2 linked regions of the Metallumcola ferriviriculae genome follow. The protein of the gene in region 1 interacts with the protein of each later gene in a pairwise test. Links are inferred from orthologs where the notes say so. Each region holds a gene or a part of one and is shown on either strand. Other genes may lie near its edges.

Region 1 (16,061 bases):
TACTACTACAAAAAGTATCATGAGGTGCCTAAGCACCGGCATAAAAGAGCCCTCGTCTTAACCGCAAGAAAACTTGTGCGTCTGGTCGATGCGCTGCTACGTAACGACCAAATCTACTCGCCTCGAAGGAAGGTGAATCGATGAGGTAAACACCTCCTCAATATCCTTCGGTAATATCCAGTTTCTGTAATTTTAACTGGGCTTCTTAAATGATGTCTTTTTTGAGAAATAGTAGCTAATTTATTTCCAATTTTCTTTTTTAGGTACTTGACATATTACCGCAGGACTTTACCGCACACAATCTAATCTTAACATTTAACAAAGGCCATCAATTGCCCACAGCTAATACCATGGCCACCGCATGGGATTTGGAATGAGAAAGAGATATCTGCCATCTCACTAAACCCATGGAATGGGCTATTTCTTCTGCCTTTTCGTGTAATTTCAGCTCCGGTTTGCCGCTGGGATGGCTAATCACTTCTATATCCTTTAACTTACAGGCACCCAAACCGAGCCCCATAGCCTTAAGTACCGCTTCTTTAGCGGCAAACCGGGCCGCCAAAGATGGGGCGGGAAATTTCTTTGTAAAACAATAAGACAGCTCTTCAGTGGTAAAAATACGCTTGGTGAATTTGCCCGACCATTTATCCACCAAAACCGCTATTCGTTTTATCTCAATTATATCCACGCCTATAGTCTCCATAGATCTCACCTCGCGCCTGACCTTTAATATCCTTTCTTCAAAAAGAGTGGAATGTCCTTGTCCCATCAGTTTTTAACAGGAATATATCTGCCGAAAGGCCGTTAAAAACCGTTAAAAGGTTTTCAGCAGAAATCAACGGTCAATAAACCCGTTGGGGATTATTTCCAGAACATTCTACCATATAAGGTGGCTATCTTTACGTTTAAGCTGACGTTTTTCCCGTTCACCGATTTTTGCTTTTCGACATCCTTTTGTCATCCTATAATAAGAGCAACATTACATTTGTTACTACTGGGTTATGCTTTCAGCGTTCCCAAATGTGCGTTGCGACAAACCCTAAGAATTTAACTGTCAAGTTTGTTTTCTGAATATTCCGTTTTTTAATACATTATAATACATTATTTGGAGGAATCCTTATGAATGCATTGACTATGTTTGTCAAGTCTCTGGACGCAGCGACAGGATTTCATCTCAACGCAGAACAGCGCGTCTTAAAAAAATTGACTCAACTTGCCCCGCTGGCAGATGAACAATTGCGACTGCGGGACCAGCGCTTCGTAGTGCTAGATACTGAAACAACCGGGTTGAGGCCGGGCAAGGGAGACAGAGTAACTTCCTTGGGGGCTGTGGTTGTAGAAAACGGAATGGTTAACGAATCAAAAACCTTCTATGAGTTAGTTGACCCGGGACGGAACATTCCTGAAGAGATTTCACAGTTGACCGGCATAACCAACGACATGGTGGCGGGTAAACCCAATCTTACCGAAGTATTAAATCGCTTTTTACCTTGGGCGGGAAAAAGCGTCCTCGCGGGGCATGTAATGCAGTTCGACTTAGCGTTTATCAATAGGCATTTATTAACATCGTGCGGCAGGAAACTGGTGCACACCAGTTTGGATACAAAACAGTTAGCTGAATATGCTTTCCCCGATACCGCTCACTATACTTTAGAAGATATCTGTTCCTTCTTAGCTATTCCATGTGCACCAAGACACCATGCTCTCAATGATGCATTATCCGCAGCACGACTATTGGAAGCAACACTGTCAGTACTTGACCAACAGGGGGTAAATTCCCTTATTGAGTTAAAGCGCTTTATGCGCTGTCGGCGGATGCTGGCACCAGTGGTATCACCGATGGAATGCTGATTTTTTCAATTCTAATCTACAAGGAGGTGGATCAAAAAAGTTTCGCTGCTCACTTGTTATGATCTCATAACTATCAGTTTATGGAGGTGTCCTTAATGGTAGAAAAAAAGCTTACTGAAAAGCAACAAGAATATTGGAAAAAAAATATCGGTTTGATTCGTATTCTTTTGATTATTTGGGCATTGGTTTCCTATGTAGGTGGAATCATCTTGGCCGTACCTTTTAGCAGAATCCCATTTTTCGGGGTTAATTTAGCATTCTGGCTGGCTCAACAAGGCTCGATTCTCGTTTTTATCGCTCTTATCGTCATCTACGCCGTTCGTATGGATAAACTGGATAAAGAGTATGATTTCCATGAGATTAAGATAACTGACCAGAAGAAGGGGGTTTCCGCATGAGCGTTGAACTTTTAACCTTAATCATAATTGCTATTACCTTTGCTTTTTACCTCTACATCGGCTGGTGGGCCCGGGTTCGGGACACCAAGGGTTTTTATGTAGCCGGCGGTGAAATCCCCGCAGTGGCAAACGGTGCGGCTATTGCCGCTGACTGGATGTCTGGTGCTTCCTTCATCTCTATGGCCGGCCTTATCTCCTTTATGGGTTTTGACGGCACAGTATACCTGATGGGTTGGACCGGCGGCTATGTGCTGTTAACACTGCTATTGGCTCCTTACCTCCGGAAATATGGCAAGTACACCGTCCCCGACTTTATCGGTGACCGTTACTACTCCAATACCACCCGAGCGGTTGCTGCTCTCGCTACCATATTTATTTCGATGACATATGTTGCGGGCCAGATGCGTGGTGTAGGTATCGTCTTCAGTCGGTTCCTGCAGGTAGATATTACAATCGGCGTTTTCATCGGTATGGGCATCGTCGCCTTCTTCGCCATTCTGGGCGGCATGAAAGGTATTACCTGGACTCAGGTGGCTCAGTACTCGGTATTGATTATCGCCTATATGATTACAGCCGGTGCCATTGCCGGCATGTTGACTGGTATTCCAATCCCGCAGGTAGCCTTGACTTTTTCAGGGTTCGCCCAAAAGCTCACCAACTTGCAGGTGGAGTTGGGATTAATGGAATATATTAAACCTTTCCAATCTATGTCAGCGCTGAATGTGTTTGCTGTGACCCTGGCGTTAATGATTGGTACCGCCGGCCTACCCCATGTTATCGTCCGGTTCTACACCGTTAAAACTGTTCGGGCAGCGCGTTGGTCGGGCGTTTGGGCAATAATCTTTATCGCCCTATTATACACTACCGCCCCGGCACTAGGCGTATTTGCAAAGTATAACTTGATTAACAGCCTTAATAACAAAACCGTAGAAGAAGTACAGCAGATTGAATGGGCATCCAAATGGGCTGAAACAGGCCTGTTCCAATTTAACGACAAGAATGGTGACGGTATCCTTAATATGACCAATGACGATACTAATGAAATCGTTATTGACCGGGATACCATTGTTCTCTCCACTCCCGAAGTAGCGCAGTTGTCGCCCTTTGTAATCGCGCTGGTAGCAGCGGGTGGTCTAGCCGCAGCTCTCTCCACTGCGGCAGGTCTCTTAATGGCCATGTCCAGTGCAGCAGCCCATGATATTTATTACCGCATTTTAAGACCTGAAGCTACTGAACAGCAGCGCCTGAAAGTAGCCCGTTGGTCCATCCTGGGAGCAGTTTTGATCGCAGGTTGGTTTGGTATTCATCCGCCGGGGTTTGTGGGAGAGGTGGTGGCCTTCGCCTTCGGCTTAGCTGCAGCGAGTCTCTTCCCCGCCATCTTACTGGGTATCTTTGATAAACGGATGAACCGTCAGGGAGCAACCTGGGGCATTGGGGTTGGGCTGGCATTCACCTTTATCATGATCCTGTTGATGCGTTCACCACAAATTTTCGGTACCGCCAAACCGATAATTTCTAGTTTCTTCGGTATTAACGCCCAAGGAGTCGGCTCAGTGGGAGCTATACTTAACTTCGCAATATCCTACTTTGTATCGCGTAACACCGAGGCACCGCCGCAAGAAATACAAGACTTGGTTGAAGAAATTCGTATCCCCAGAGGTGTTGGCCAGGCACACACTCATTAGTTGGTAAAGTACACAGGCCGGGAAGGGGTTCCTCCTTCCCGGCTTTTAATTACTATCATTCCCATCCTTAAGCCCTTTTGAACAGCAATTTCCTCCTTTGGGAAGAACACAGTAGATTTGCAGGAAAGTTATAGACAATAACGAATATTCTTATATTAAGGTTTTTTTGACAGGTAGTATCTCCTTATGCCGATGCAGACATTGTTTTTCACAACTGTAAAATCCTTTGGAGGTGTAAAAATGATTTGGACAATTGTATTTGCATTAGTGCTGGTGATGCTTTACTGGCTCCATCCGTACCTTAGCGCCTTGGTAATTCGTAAGGCAGTGGGCATCGCCCTATTCCTGGAGGTGTTTTACGTTATTGGCTCCCTTCTATCTGAGAGCTGGCCCTTCCCCACCCCTCTCGCCACCATCCAAATTTTAATTGCTGTCGGTCTAGGCGTGGCCTTGGGTGTAGTTTTTTCACGAGTATGGCCTCTGGCCAAGAAACCAGGTTTTGAGCGCATCGTACGTACCCTTCTTATTTTTATCCCTTCACTAGGTTTGGGAATAGGATTACAAATGGCCCTTCAGGGAAGACAACCAACCCAAGCTATCTATTTGATCTTTGCCTTGTCTACTTGGCTGGGCTCCGGGCATTTTATCCGTAAGGATTAGAAGGAACCGTAATACCTTCGTACCGTTATTCTTTGCGCAGAAAAAACTAACTAAGAGGCCCATCCAGGTACGTTGCGTAGGTTCAAAAAAGGTCTTTCCCGATTAATAGAAAGGAGGGGTTACTTTGTCCGGTGAACACCAGCAGTTGAGCAATAATCAAATACGCAACTTTCTCCAAACGGTTCATCCTTTCTCCCTGTTACCATTGAAGGCCCTGGAACAACTTGTACCATTAATTATCCAGAAGGTATTCCCTGCCGATAGCTTTGCCTTTCGGCAAGATGAAGAATCTAAACAAGTGTTATTTATTATAATTACCGGCCTTGCGGAAATACGGGTGCGAAACGAGCAGGGGCACGAAACCGTTCCTGGCTACCGAAGGGAGGGGGACTTCTTTGGGGAGACAGTTGTACTTTCGGATAAGACTTATCCGGCATCGGTAAAAGCTATTAATGATTTAGATTGTCTCTTGGTTTCCCGCGAGGATTTTGAGAAGCTGCTTGAACATAATGCGCTGTTCGCCAGTTTTTTTGGCCAGCTGGTAGTCGACCGCTTCCGCAGCTTATTCCGTGAGGTTGCCATGGAACCCGGTCCTTTAGTAACGTATGAAAGCCATGCAGCATTGAAACGAGCCAGTGAACTGATGAGTACACCCGTGATTACCTCATCGCCGACCCAAAAAACCAATGAAATAGCCAGAATAATGTCCTTAAATCATATCAGTGCCGTAGTATTGACAGGTAGCGATGGTAAAGTCAGCGGTTTAATCACCGAAAGAGACTTGGTAGAAAAAGTAGTTGCCAAAAGCCGTACACCGGACAACATGCCAGCTAATACAGTGTCCAGCGGTCAACCGGTTTGTGTGCCGGCCGACGCCTATTATTATCAAGTTCTATTAGCAATGATCAGAGGACATGCCAAACACGCCATAGTAACAGAAGGCGAGAAACCGGTTGGTATAATTACCATCCGTGACCTGATTCGTTCGCGTAATACCGGCGTAATCAGTGTTGTGGACCGCTTGGAATCCCAATTAAGCCTAGAGAACTTATCCCGGGCCGCGACAGAAATAGACCAGATTCTCATTGGCCTAGTCACGGAAAATGCCCCTATCCCGGAAATACTGGATATCATCACTGAGTTTTACGATCGTATCACCCGACAAGTAATTGAAATAGCCATTGAAACAATGGTAGCGGAGTACGGCCCTCCGCCTGCACGTTTTTGTTGGTTGACCATGGGCAGCGGCGGTCGAAGAGAACAATTTATGCGCACTGACCAGGATAATGCACTAATCTATCAGCAACTGGAAGACCCAGACCAAAAACAAAATGCGGAAGAATATTTCTCTAAACTGGCCGAATTAGTAGTTGAAGGCCTTACTATATGCGGTTTCGCCCCCTGCCCCGGAAATGTAATGGCTATAAATCCTTTCTGGCGGGGAAATACTGGTTATTGGAATTCTTTGACTGCCAAATGGTTACAGGGAACCCAAAGTGAAGATATTCGAATGTTGACTATTTTCCTTGATTTTCGGCCGGTATACGGGCACTACCCCTTGGCCGAAGATTTGCGCCAGTTTCTAAGTAAAAGCTTTAGCAAGCAGCCGCTAATTTTATCCTTTCTGGCGGAAGATGCGAGCCGTGGACGGCTTCCCGTAGGATTTCTCGGTAATCCCGTCGGTGAAAGGACCGGTAAGCATCGGGCAGAAATAAATCTGAAAAAATCGGTATCGGTCTATCTAATCGATTGTATCAGACTGCTGGCATTAAAAGAAGGAGCAGCCACAACGAATACGCTGGAGCGAATTCAATATCTGCGACAGAAAAAAACACTATCCAAAAACCTGCTTGACCTATTGGAAACTTCGTTCGAAACCATTATGCTATTTCGTCTGCGGGCCAACTTAGAGCAAATAAAAAATGATGGTAAGCCAGATAATTACCTACAGTTAAAGACCCTGCACGCTCGGGAAAAGGCACTCCTAAAAGATGCCCTAAAAGCAATTGATAAATTGATGACAATTACCAGGGAAGGAAACCTCATTTTCTAAACCTATGAATTACCAGTGAGATAGATTAAAAGCCGTCACCTACCATTCACCGGCTATTTTCATTAGTTCAGCCGCCAAAAACGCCTATTCGCAGAATATTCTTTTAATTTATTTAGCTGCACTGTTATGATGTTAATAGGAACCTACCATTTAGAGGAGGTGTTTTGAGGCCCTTAGCCCTAATCCTCAGCTATTGTTAAATAAATCAGAATCTTTAATCCATTAAACCTGTTGGAGGTGTTTTTTTTGAAGGACAAATCTAAAGCTTTAGAAGCGCTGTTACAAGAAAACCGGGTGTTCGCTCCGCCACAAGATTTTGTGGCCCAGGCCAATGCCAACGATGCCGCCATCTACGATCAGGCTTCGGCTGACCGCTTAGGATTTTGGGCACGTCAGGCTGAAAGTATTGATTTCTTTGAACCTTACAACGAGGTCCTTGAATGGGATGCACCGTTTGCTAAATGGTTTGTAAATGGCAAACTCAATGTAGCTTACAATTGTATCGACCGGCATCTAAAAACCGACCGCCGAAATAAAGCAGCAATAATATGGGAAGGTGAACCGGGTGATACCGTCACTTTAACCTATCAAGACCTTTACCGCGAAGTAAATAAATTTGCCAATGTGATGAGGAAACTTGGTGTCAAAAAAGGCGACAGGGTTACTATCTACCTACCTATGATTCCTGAACTGGCCATCGCCATGCTGGCCTGTGCCCGCATCGGTGCACCACACAGTATCGTCTTTGGGGGCTTCAGTGCAGATTCTTTAAGAGATCGGATAGATGATGCTCAATCAACACTGCTCATCACCGCAGACGGCGGCTGGCGGCGGGGCTCTGTAGTGCCGTTGAAGGGAAATGCTGACCAAGCTGTAGAAGGCGATTCCCCGGTAAAAAATGTTGTGGTAGTAGAACGCGTCGGCTTGGCAAAATCCAACGCCAACATGGTTGAAGGTCGAGATCTTCTTTGGCACGAACTGATGAAGGAGTCTTCTCATATCTGCGAACCGGAATCGATGGACTCGGAAGATATGTTGTTTATTCTTTATACGAGCGGCACCACCGGCAAACCCAAGGGGGTAGTTCACACCACCGGCGGTTACCTCGTAGGTACGGCCAGCACACACCGCTATATTTTCGATTTGAAGGAAAATGATGTGTACTGGTGTACCGCTGACATTGGCTGGATTACTGGACACAGTTATATAATCTACGGCCCCCTGGCTAACGGAGCTACTACGGTAATGTACGAGGGCGGTCCTGATTACCCAAACAAAGATCGTTTTTGGGAAATCGTTGAGAAGTATGGAGTAAACATTTTCTATACAGCTCCCACTGCAATTCGCGCCTTTATGAAATGGGGCACCCAGTGGCCGGAAAGCAGAGACTTATCCTCCTTAAGGTTATTGGGAACTGTAGGCGAACCCATCAATCCTGAAGCGTGGATGTGGTATCACAAATTTATCGGCGGCGAGCGCTGCCCCATTGTAGATACTTGGTGGCAAACAGAGACCGGGCAAATTATGATTTCGCCGCTACCGGGACTGACCAAAACAACTCCCGGAACGGCTACCGTACCCTTCCCAGGCATCGAGGTGGATGTGGTTGATGAACAAGGAAACAGTAGTGATGCAGGCTACCTGATAGTAAAATCGCCTTGGCCCGCTATGCTTAGAACGGTTTATGGCGACCCCGAAAGATATAAGAGTACCTACTGGAGCAGATTTGATGATTATTACTTTACCGGTGACGGTGCCAAGCGCGACGAGCTTGGTAATATATGGGTGATGGGCAGGGTTGACGATGTGCTCAACGTCTCCGGACACCGCATTGGCACGATGGAAGTAGAAAGCGCATTGGTGGACCATCAAAGTGTAGCTGAAGCCGCCGTTATTGGTAAAACCCATGAACTTAAGGGTCAGGCAGTAGCAGCCTTTGTTACTCTTAAGGACGGCTTCGAAGGTACCGATGATCTAATGGCGGAATTAAAAGCCCATGTAGCTAAAAAAATTGGGGCTATTGCCCGCCCGGAAGACATCTTCTTCTCTGCAGAACTACCAAAAACCCGTAGTGGCAAAATCATGCGCCGCCTGCTTCGGGATATTGCCGAAGGCCGAAAGCTAGGCGATACGACAACCCTGGCTGACCCTTCAGTAGTGCAAAAACTTATGAGCCAAAATGACGAATAACTTAAGTAAATACTAAAATGCCGGGGTCCTTTACGGGACCCCGGGTTAACTTAATATCAAAACTTGTCCCTGCCAATAAGCATTTACCAGGTGTGTAGTCTATCCATCAACCCATTTGACACTACCAAACCATCTCCTGTACAGGGTTCATGTACTGACCCCTTTCCTTTACCTTATCTGCCGTGAATTTATACAGCTTTACTGCACTATCTGCATAGACTAATCGTAGCAACATTTGCCAGACATGGTACTGCAGGAATAACTATTACCATTGTCGAAATATTATTAATATTTATTATTAGAGGGGGCAGGTATACTTGATGTACCTTAGATTGGTAATTATAGCCGGGTTATTAAGCGGATTGCAAATGATACTTTTCATACAGTTATTTGTGCTCGACTCATGGAAAGTTATTGCTTCACTTCTCTTAATAAATTTTATTACGCTTACTATTACATCCGGATGGTTGAAACAAGCATCTGTTGACGAACAGGAAGAAAATAATGAACATCTGGCTTCTTATGACCCGACCTTAAAAATTGCAAATGAAACGCTGCCAATCCTTCGGGGTGGTCTCACCGAACAGTCTGCCCATAAAACCGCAGAAATTATTCAAAAGATTGCCGATGTGCCCGCAGTGGCAGTGACCAATAAAGAACAGGTCTTGAGCTATCTGGGCGCAGGGTGTGAAATGCACCAACCTGGTGATAAAATTTTAACCGAGGCTACCAAAGAGGTTATTAAATCAGGACAGCATAAAGTAGTACAAACAGCCAAACAGCTAAATTGCCCTGTAGAGAACTGCGATTGCCCTCTGGCTGCCGCTGTAATAGTTCCTTTAAAAAACAAAGGTGAAGTAGTCGGCACCTTAAAACTTTATCAAACTCAGGATGGACAGCTGCCGCCACATACAATTCGTCTAGCCATTGGAATTGGGCAACTGTTAAGCATGCAAATCGAGCTTTCAGAACTTGACCGTCAGACCCAACTATTAACTATGGCAAAGCTTGATGCCCTGCATGCACAGATAAACCCGCACTTTTTCTTCAATACGCTTAACACTATTATCATGTACAGTCGAACCAATCCCGACCGAGCCCGAAGATTACTCATTCGACTGGCGGAATTTTTCAGACAAACCTTAAAACGCCATGGGCATTTCATTACACTGCGGGAAGAGTTGGAATGTGTCAATACTTACTTGGTTCTGGAAAAAGCTCGTTTCGGTGATAAGCTCCAAATAATTGAGGAAGTTGACGAAAGTTTAATGAACTACAAGCTCCCCGTGCTCAGTATTCAACCGCTGATAGAAAACGCAGTTAAACATGGTGTTACCCCTAAGGTTGGTACCGGAGCAGTCAAAGTCACTGCCCGCAAAGAAATCAACGAATTGGTACTAAGTGTAGTGGATGATGGCGTTGGTATCCCAGCAGACAAATTACAGCAGGTACTGCAGCCAGGGGTTGGCTCAGGCAATGGGGTAGGTATGAGCAATGTCCATGAAAGAATTAAAACTCTCTTCGGTGAAGACTACGGTTTGAAGATTGTCAGTTACCCTGACCAGGGAACTTCCATTGAAATGCGCATTCCTCTTCTCATCAATGAAGAAGAGACTGTGGAACGAGGAGGCCTAAACTATTATGAAGCTGAAAGCGCTCATCGTTGATGATGAATATCCAGCCCGCAAAGAGCTCCGCTTTTTACTAGACCAATTTGAAAATGTGGAAGTGGTCGGCGAAGCCACAAACGCTCGAGAGGCATTAAAGCTCATTTCGGCTTTGAATTATTCCGTTTTATTTTTGGATGTAGAAATGCCGGGGATGACCGGCCTAGAATTAAGCTCCATTATCCAGGAACTCCCCAAACGACCTTATATAATCTTTGTCACAGCATATGAAGAATATGCTGTAAAGGCTTTTGAAGTCAATGCAGTTGACTACTTATTAAAACCATTTGATGAAAAGCGTTTACACCAAGCCATGCAAAAACTTTTTAAGCTGGTAGAAAAAAATAAAGAAAAAGAAAAAGCCGTACACGGTAGTGGGGAAGAGCACACTAAGCTGGACCGCCTACCCGTGGAGAAGGATGGAAAAACTCTGCTCATTCCAGAAACAGAAATCATTTATGCATATACGCAGGACGATAGTGTCTTCTTAAAAACTACCAAAGACCTATATGTTTCCAAATATACACTTAAAGAACTTGAAAGTCGGTTAAATAGCACTGTCTTTTTCCGCACCCACCGCTGTTACATTGTCAACCTTGGCAAAGTACAGGAGATTATTCCCTTTTTCAATGGCACATACAATCTTGTTGTTAATGACGACCATCGCAGCAAGGTACCTGTAAGTCGAAACCAAGCTAAAAACTTAAAAAAGTTCTTAGGTATGTAAATATAAACCGCACGGTAAGTTCCCGTGCGGTTTATATTTACAAATTATTGTTCAACGGTCAGGCTAACCGCTCGGCTATTTTTTGGCCCCAGGCATAACATTCTTCCAGCTTTTCCGGGGTGGGTACATACTTCGCTTCCAAGCCCTCATTCATCACTTCTACTCCAGCAGCATTTAGGGTTTCGGTAATAGATTTTACTGCTCCACCGCGCCAACCATAAGAACCAAAAGCTGCACCCATTTTCTTACGCGGCTTTAGCCCTTTTAAATCTTCTAAAATTGCCGCCAGCGACGGAAGATAATCATTGTTTATGGTAGACGAACCTACCAGTAAGCACTTGGCGGTTAGAAGTTCAGCTATTATATCATTTCTGTCAGTTTTATGCGCCTGGAACAGCTTTGCCTCCACCCCGCCGGCTTTAATCCCGTCAATGATTGCCCTAGCCATCTTCTCCGTACTGCTCCACATGGTATCAAAAACAATCACCACTTTATTTTCACCTTCGCCCTCTGCCCACTTGGCATAAGCATTGATAATCTTGCCAGGGTCCTTACGCCAGATGATACCATGGCTGGGAGCGATAGTTTTAATTTCGATACCCATCTTTTGCACTTCAGCAAGCTTTTTCAGCACCAATTTGCTGAAGGGGGTAAGAATATTGGCATAGTATTTTGCTGCTTCAGTCATCAACTGATGCTCATCTACCAAGTCATCAAACATTCCGGTAGTCGCAATATGCTGGCCAAAGGCATCGTTGGGCAGCAGCAGTGCATCCTCGGGAACATAAGTAAACATGCTATCCGGCCAATGCAGCATTGGTGCTTCAACGAAAGTCAGTGTCTTACTCCCTAAACTAACCTTATCGCCGGTCTTCACCACTTGGACATTATATTCGCCGTGGTATTGTTCCATTAATCCTTCTTTTCCTTTGGCGGTGCAGAGCACAGTGGCATTAGGCGCCAACTTTATCAATTCCGGAAATGCACCGGAATGATCCGGTTCGGTGTGGTTTACCACTATGTAGTCAATATTCGTAGGGTCTATATATTCTTTGATATTTTCAATGAAACTTTCGGTGAAAGGCCTGTAAACAGTATCCACCACCGCAACCTTCTCATCTTTAATCAGGTACGAATTATATGTGGTGCCACGATGGGTGGTGTACGCGGGTCCATGAAACAGCCGAATATTCCAATCCACTGCCCCTATCCAGTAAACTCCTTCAATAACACGAAAAGTACGCATCTTTTCATTCCTCCTCTTTTTAAATGACAGGCATCAAAGTATTAACGTTTCAGAGATGATTTCTCATCCGCAATGCAACAAAAGAGCAAAGGACATGGATCTTCTACATTGATCAACGGCGAAACTATCGGTTGATATTATTGTTACCCTAAAAGCCCTTATTATTTACTTTCTGTTTGAACCCATTAATTGCTTGCCACCAAAAGGGATATAATCCCAAGTGAAGAAGGATATATTAGAATAAAGAATATATCACATGAAGGGAGGCTTTGAAAATGCCTATTATTACTATTGACGCTGGTAAGATGGAAAAAAAGCAGAAAGAAACATTGATTGAAGGTTTTACAAAAACCGCCAGCACAACTTTAAACATCCCTGAACAGGCTTTCGTTGTACTGATAAAGGAAAACGACCCCGATAATGTCGGCACTGGCGGCGTAATGCTATCTAAAAAACAGGCCGATTAACGATTGGCATCCATTGCGCTTTTCGAACCTCTTTAATAACTTCGGCCATGCCGGAGTTATTACTTAATGTATAGGAAAATTTTTTAAAGCTCCTGGTTGAAACATTCTTCTTCCCAGCATCGTCTAATAGTATTGAATTTAAGGAAAGTGAGGTTCGAAAAGCGTGAAAAAAATCCATTTAGCACTGATGTTAATGTTGATGTTGTCCCTATTGGTGACGGGATGTTTGGGAACTAACGGCAAAACTGATCAAAATCAGCCTTCTCAACAACCATCGGAAACCAATGATGGAGGCCAGAAAGATAATTCCCAAGGGACCTATCCTGATGAGATTGCTGCTTGGCTGGAAACTTTTAAACCTATTTTTGTCGCCGATTCCAAGGTAATCGGTAACGAGACCTTCCTTATGGTAAGTTGGGGAGAGAAATCCACCGGGGGATACGATGTCAATATTAAGGAAATCAAGGAAACCGCTGAAAAAATCACAGTTCTAGTAGAATTTACTGAACCGGAACCAGGCGCTATGGTTACCCAGGCATTAACCTATCCAAATGCCGTGGAAGTATTGGATAAGGCCACGGATAAAGATATTGAATTCACGGCAACCGACCCCAATATCTTTATTCCACACTTATACGGTTACGATGCCGTAACCGGCGGCTTTGAAAAAAGAAATGATTATATTGCGGTGACAGAATTCAAGGCTACCCCGGAGCAGCTGCACGTCAGCGGTATAGCCCGCGCCTTTGAAGGAGGCATTAGCTATGCCCTCCTGGATTCCGAAGGCGAAACACTAGATACCGGCCACATTATGACTGCTGCAGGTGCACCAAATTGGGGCGGCTTTAATTTGGATTACCCTGCTCCTCCCCTGGGTCAGGGAGATAAGTTGCAGCTTTTTGAAGCCAGCGCCAAAGATGGTAGTAAAACCCATATACTGGAATTTAACTTGACACCGGCTAAGTAAATATAATGAATCTTAACAATGGACGCTTATTTTTATCAACCTGATGGTTGGCCGAGGAGCACTGCAAATTTGCAGTGCTCCTTAAATTTTATTTAGTGTAAAGTAGCCAAATCCGCCGCCACCATGCCAACCCACCTGCTTGCTAATACCTGAAGCGTCTTCACCGCTAACCACCCTCTTTAATCTAGGCAGGCAGATGGTTTCCGCATGATCTCCCACCTCAATAGCAACCCAGCGTCTTCCTAATTTATGAGCCACAGCAGCGGTTGTACCAGAACCCAAAAAACAGTCCATTACCCAGTCTCCTTCTTCGGTAGCAAATTCTATCACACGCTTCAATAGACTTTCAGGCTTCTTTGAACGCTTAAAAACACAACCTCCTTCTCTGGCTGTACCGGTTACATTTATTTCTTCATGCTTCCACACATCATTGATATCTACCCGCCGATAAACATGGCCGTCCACCAACTGAGAGTAATCTTTAAGGAATAGTAGTTTACGCCCGTTTAAGAAATAATCACAAACCTGCTCTCCCCGCCTCTTTCCTTTGCTGGGAGTATATTCAGCCCGATATAAGACATCTTTAGCGCCCATTTCCAATAAAAGCCGCTGTTGAAATGTTGACTCTTTTTGAATACTGACTGATTGAACCATCTGCGAAAAATTTTCCGTTAGAAATACACGCTTGGCCTGCTGCGTAAGGTTATCAAAGGACAGAGATTGGTTGAGGGCCTTTGTTAGTAAACTCTGCTCTGCCTCACCGCATTCAATCCTACTAATGGCATCACTGTGGCGCTGCAACCATTGGTTCGCCGCCGCACGAAGTTTACGCACTTTAAACCGCGTAAGACTATACTGACCGTAACGGTAAATACGGATTATGTTTCCCCGGCGATCCGTATTCTCTGCCACAAGCCGCGCCGGGGAATGTATTTGTAACACTTGATTATACTGCCTTAGTACCTGGTCAGTGGCCAGAACGACCTTTTTATCCTCATAAACCTTAACCTTGTCGATATCCTTGGCGTAGACCAAGAGATATTCGCTGGTGTGCGGAATTACCGAAGAGCCCTGACCCAATACCGTTCTCCCGTCCGGAGCCCGCTGCCAGGTTATCTCCGACACAAAATTATCTCTGCCAAAGATCTCATCGGCAAGCACCTTTAAATAACTTTTCTCTTCGTAACCAATATGAATAAAGATAGTGCCTGACGGTTTTAAAAAGCGTTTTACCATTGCCAAACGTGTCTGCATCATTGACAGCCATATTCCATGGTCAAACTCATCCATATAGCCCATGGTACCGTTAGCTGCATTAAAAGGCGGGTCTATATAGATACATTGAATTTTACCTGTGAAATCCTTTTCCAGCGCTTTCAGTACGTACAGATTATCTCCCTTAATGAGTAAATTCCCATCCAAAAAAGTGCCCGACAAGCGAGACATGTTTCCTATGTATTGGCAGTTGTTTAAGGGATATCCTGTCAGGTCTTCTTCCTCTCCCCAAATAGGCAGTCCCTGCTCATCCAAAGCTAGCAGCCACTTATCTTTGCCATCCCAATTAAGCCGTATCTTGCCCAATACCCTCACCACTTTCATTCTGCCCTTCATGTTTCTAACACAGATTCTGCAATTAGGCTAAATTATCCTGCCATAAGCAGCTGCACAATGATTCACTCAGCCGGACGCGCTTAGAATTTAAAAAGAGCCAGAACAACTGGCTCCCTAGAAATATTCTTCATCTGTTGATGGGTCACGAAAAAAGCCCATTTGCTTAAGCGAATACGCTGTAATCATGCTGTATATTATTAAACTTACCAGCATAGAAAGCACATCGCCCATACTCCATTTAATATCGGCCGGGTAATGAAATGCCTTGGATATCAAGCCGAAGTTAAATAGCCAAATAGCAACCCCTAATCCGGCAGCTTTAAATAAATAGCTTTCTTCTGTGAATATATAGGAATACATAAAAGCAATAATAACTCCAAAAAAAGCGCCAATTATCATGGCAGCTAAAAAACCGAACAGCCAAAAAGCCAGATTATGCTCATATCCTTTCATAACCACGGTTATGGCCGTGGCGTTGTTATCATATTTAGCGATGTTCAGTACCTGCATTAATTCGTTAAAGATGTATTTGGCAATTG
Region 2 (4,601 bases), 220 kb from region 1 along the record:
GTGCCTCCTATTGCCGCGACAATGGCCCAAATCTTGATTTCGTAGGCTAATTTAGCCATGGTTCGTAATGGCGGACCGCCGGCTAGTACGGCGGCAAGCGCACCCACTAGTGAGGCGCCCAGCTCTACGCCCAGTGAAGTGAAAAGTATTAGCAGCATTTTTTGGCTAAAGCTGTCCATTAAGGCACCTCCTCTGTGTTGTCATATAAATACTTATTAGTAGTCAGCTCAGGCTATGCCGACATTTTTGGAAGGTCAAATTTATTATAAAAGCAGGGTTAGCAACAGTAAGTCTTGAATTTAGAAGTCTAACGAACATAATGCAACGATGATGAGGAGGAACGGAGTTGGCTGTTACCGGCAATTTTACTGGGGAGACTGACCGATACAATAAATTTGTGCATCTGCATGTTCATTCGGAATATAGCCTGTTAGACGGAGCAGCTAGGTTGGAGAACTTAGTTACCCGAGCTAAAGAGTTAGGAATGGATGCCTTGGCGTTAACCGACCATGGCGTTATGTATGGTGTGGTCGAATTTTACAAGTTGGCCCGCAAGTACGGTATCAAACCCATTATCGGTTGTGAAGTATATTTGGCCAGGCGGGGTCGATTTGATCGAGAAGCGAATAAGGATGATTCTCCATACCACTTGGTACTATTGGCGGAAAATGCCACTGGCTATAAAAACTTGATGGCATTGGTTTCCAAAGCATACATTGAAGGGTTTTACTACAAACCAAGGGTTGATAAAGAGCTGCTGAGGGAATATAACCAAGGATTGATAGCAATGTCTGCTTGCTTGGCAGGGGAGATACCTGCTGCGGTACTGGATAGCCGTATTGACGACGCTCGGCTAATAGCACTTGAAATGAGTGAAATATTCGGTAAGAATAACTTTTATTTGGAAATTCAGGATCACGGGCTAAAAGGACAGGCAGATGTAACGCGGCATTTGGTAAATTTGTCTAGGGGGACAGGGATTCCCTTAGTGGCTACCAACGATGTTCACTATGTTATGCCTGATGATACTAAAACCCATGAAATTCTTTTGTGTATCCAGACAGGAAAAACCCTGGCAGATCCCAACCGGATGGATTTTGGTTCCGGTGAGTTTTACTTAAAAGACCGCAGTGAGATGGAGATGCTTTTCGGGGAATACCCTGAGGCGTTGGATAATACACTTAATATTGCTGAACGATGCCAGGTGGACTTTGATTTTGGTTCTCTCCACCTCCCATACTATGAAGTACCTGAAGAATATAACCTGGACAGCTATCTGAGTAAATTATGCCGTGAAGGCCTCAGCAGGCGTTATGAAAAGGTGACTGAACAACACGACCAACGACTGGAGTATGAACTGAGAATTATAAACAAGATGGATTACCCCGGTTATTTTTTGATAGTATGGGATCTTGTCAACTTTGCCAGGAGTAAGGGCATCCTTGTCGGGCCGGGTCGGGGGTCCGCCGCAGGAAGCTTGGTGGCCTATTGTCTTGGAATTACTGATATAGACCCGTTGAAATACGGGTTGTTGTTTGAGCGGTTTCTTAACCCCGAACGAGTGAGTATGCCGGATGTGGACATTGATTTCTGCTTCGAACGGAGGGGTGAAGTTATTGATTATGTGGCCCAGAAATATGGCAGTGACCATGTTGCCCAAATTATTACCTTTGGTACGATGGCCGCTAAGGCTGCCATTCGCGATGTCGGCAGGGTACTGGGTTTTTCTCCGGGGGAAGTTGACAAAATAGCCAAGCTGGTGCCAAACGAACTGGGTATAACTATTACCAGGGCTTTAAAAGTAAGTGACATTCTGCGGGAACGATACGAAACAGAGGATAAGACCAGGGAATTAATAGATATGGCCAAGGCAATTGAGGGAATGCCGCGGCATGCGTCAACCCATGCCGCGGGTGTTGTGATAGCTAAAGAGAAATTGACTAATTATGTACCGCTGCAGACTACCAGCGACAAGATTGTCACCACCCAGTTTCCCATGAGTACTGTTGAAGAATTGGGACTGTTAAAGATGGATATTTTAGGGTTACGTACCCTTACGGTCATGAATCATACCCTGCGTTTAATACGGGAAAGCAGTGGTACGGAAGTATATTTAAAGGAGATACCATTGGATGACCCGGCAGTTTTTGAAATGCTTTCCCAGGGAGACACCATCGGCGTATTCCAATTAGAAAGTTCAGGTATGCGCGGCATCCTTAAAAACCTCAAACCGGAACAGTTTCCTGATATTATCGCCTTGGTTGCCTTGTATCGCCCGGGTCCGCTAGGCAGTGGTATGGTGGAGGATTTTATAAACCGCAAGCATGGAAATACAGAGGCAAGTTACCTACACCCATCCTTGGAAAATATCTTAAAGGAAACTTACGGTGTAATATTGTATCAAGAACAGGTGATGCAAATTGCCAGTACCTTAGCCGGTTTTACTTTAGGTGAAGCGGACCTGCTGCGCAGGGCCATGGGAAAGAAAAAACCTGAGGTAATTATGGGGTTACGGGATAAATTTCTCAAGGGTGCTGACAAAAACGACATTAGTTCGGTAATTGCAGGGAAAATATTTGATTTGATGGAATACTTTGCCGGGTACGGATTTAATAAATCTCACTCCGCCGCTTATGCTTTGGTGGCGTATCAGACGGCATATTTTAAGGCTAATTATCCAGTTGAATTTATGTCTGCTCTTCTAACAAGTATTATGAATAATACTGACAAAGTTCCTTTATATATTGATGAATGCCGCAAGATGGACATTAAAATATTACCTCCGGATGTTAACGAGAGCAGAATGGATTTTACCGTAGTGGGTGAGAAGATCCGGTTTGGGCTAGCTGCTGTAAAGAATGTCGGCCGGGGGGCAATAGCATCAATTATCGACGCTCGGGAACAGAATGGCAGTTTCAAATCGTTAACGGACTTTTGTCAGCGAATAGACCTGAGGCAGGTCAACCGAAGGGTGATAGAAAGTTTAGTTAAGTGCGGTGCTTTTGGCTCACTGGGTTTAAACCGGGCGCAGCTTCTGGCAGTTTTAGACCAATCTCTAGATTCCGCCCAAGCTTACCAGCGGGACCGTGCCCAGGGGCAGGTTTCTCTTCTGGATCTTGTCGGTGAGGGAGATAGGGGAGATTGTATTTCCGAACGGATACCCGATCTACCTGAATTTGGTCCAAGAGAATTATTGGGGATGGAAAAAGAGATGCTGGGCTTTTATGTCAGCGGTCATCCGGTGGCTTCGTATGCAGAACAAATTAAAGCGCAGACTTCTTATGAAATCGCAAAACTACCGCTGGTAGAGGACGGCACCCGGGTCAACCTGGGTGGGATTATTACCTATGTCAGGCGTGCTATTACCAGGAAAGGGGAGGCCATGGCCTATATTACATTGGAAGATACGGGCGGCATGGTTGAAGCTTTGGTCTTTCCGCGAACATATTCCCAACTAAATACCTTGCTTGAGGAGGATCGGGTGGTAATTATGTCAGGAAGGTTAGCTAAAAGTGAAGATGAACTAAAGATATTTGTGGATGGGATTCAATGGCTGCCTGAACCCGGCACCGATAAGCTGTATTTAAAAATATTAGACCGAACACATTCTATGGACAGGATCAAAGGCTTTTTGCAGCAATTCCCTGGGGAAACACCTGTTTATCTATATTTCCCTGATAACGGACGTTGTATCATGACTGACAGAGGACATTGGGTAAGCCCGCAAGAGGAATTAATAAACGGATTGAAGGGTATCTGCGGTAATGAATGTGTTAAGTTGGTAAATGGCTAGCACGGATACACTGTTTTAGGCATAACAATATACTAACTTAGATGATCAGTAGCTCATGTAGCTGCTGATTCATTTTTTTAGGGGGGTATACAGTGAAAAAAGCGACTAATTTGTTAGCTAGCCGAGGGGTTTACCTGTATCAAATCGGCGATATCGTTTTTCACCTGCAGCAGCCTTATTTATCTTCTCTTACTAAGGATCAATGCCTTGAAGCGGTGGAAAAGGTATTGGAAAAACGAGAAGTACAATACGCCATTTTTACCGGCGTTGCTTTGGATGTATTGGCCGAGCAGGGGGCCTTACCCCAACCCCTTCAAGATATAGTTTCTCGGGATGAACCACTTTACGGTTTGGATGAGGTGTTGGCTATGGGTATTACCAATATTTATGGTACCATCGGCATTACCAGTTTCGGCTATTTGGATAAGGAAAAGACCGGGGTTATCGGGCAGTTAAATGATAACAAAAAAAATAAAGTGAATACTTTTTTAGATGACCTGATAGCTGGTATCGCTGCTGCCGCATCGGCTAAATTGGCCCATGGTGCAAAAAACAATCAAAGGGAAAAGGGCAGTAAAGATATAGATAGCGAATAAGAGAGCTTCCTAAATAATCATTTCTGCCGACTTAAAGGCAGATTTTTTTTGTACCAGTTTAGCCAGAAAGTATAAGTTCTGGCAAGTTCCCATCCACTCAGGAGCACAAGTGCGACTAAGCCAGCAAGCTGGCTTAGTCTTATGGAAGACAAGCTATCACTTAATAATATGCCTTCGGCAGGTGAAAAATAGGTTTAAGCAGGATGTTAGAC

The links.
Region 2: the proteins of MFMK1_RS17295 (region 1) and MFMK1_RS16185 interact in binary tests that used the Escherichia coli proteins (3 or more experiments, as listed by UniProt). The link is inferred for Metallumcola ferriviriculae from one-to-one orthologs.

The regions. Positions count from the first base shown.
Region 1 is NZ_CP121694.1:3,498,132-3,514,192, forward strand. The notes cover bases 1-2,985. They hold MFMK1_RS17295 (3'-5' exonuclease), read left to right. Parts: upstream 1-1,119; coding sequence 1,120-1,851; downstream 1,852-2,985. Other genes in these bases: acpS (holo-ACP synthase), read right to left, coding at 329-703; MFMK1_RS17300 (DUF4212 domain-containing protein), read left to right, coding at 1,947-2,249; MFMK1_RS17305 (sodium:solute symporter family protein), read left to right, coding at 2,246-2,985. In the rest of the region: more of MFMK1_RS17305, read left to right, coding at 2,986-3,934; MFMK1_RS17310 (hypothetical protein), read left to right, coding at 4,175-4,594; MFMK1_RS17315 (DUF294 nucleotidyltransferase-like domain-containing protein), read left to right, coding at 4,719-6,647; acs (acetate--CoA ligase), read left to right, coding at 6,894-8,837; MFMK1_RS17325 (histidine kinase), read left to right, coding at 9,158-10,504; MFMK1_RS17330 (LytR/AlgR family response regulator transcription factor), read left to right, coding at 10,479-11,231; MFMK1_RS17335 (FprA family A-type flavoprotein), read right to left, coding at 11,290-12,477; 4-oxalocrotonate tautomerase DmpI, read left to right, coding at 12,753-12,944; MFMK1_RS17345 (protease complex subunit PrcB family protein), read left to right, coding at 13,108-13,911; MFMK1_RS17350 (site-specific DNA-methyltransferase), read right to left, coding at 13,993-15,510; MFMK1_RS17355 (hypothetical protein), read right to left, coding at 15,637-16,061. UniProt on the Escherichia coli protein: DNA polymerase III is a complex, multichain enzyme responsible for most of the replicative synthesis in bacteria. The epsilon subunit contain the editing function and is a proofreading 3'-5' exonuclease.
Region 2 is NZ_CP121694.1:3,276,684-3,281,284, reverse strand. What follows is about bases 1-3,993. They hold MFMK1_RS16185 (DNA polymerase III subunit alpha), read left to right. Parts: upstream 1-346; coding sequence 347-3,793; downstream 3,794-3,993. Other genes in these bases: MFMK1_RS16180 (phosphatidylglycerophosphatase A family protein), read left to right, coding at 3,886-3,993; MFMK1_RS16190 (YtrH family sporulation protein), read right to left, coding at 1-179. Outside these bases: more of MFMK1_RS16180, read left to right, coding at 3,994-4,389. UniProt on the Escherichia coli protein: DNA polymerase III is a complex, multichain enzyme responsible for most of the replicative synthesis in bacteria. This DNA polymerase also exhibits 3' to 5' exonuclease activity. The alpha chain is the DNA polymerase catalytic subunit.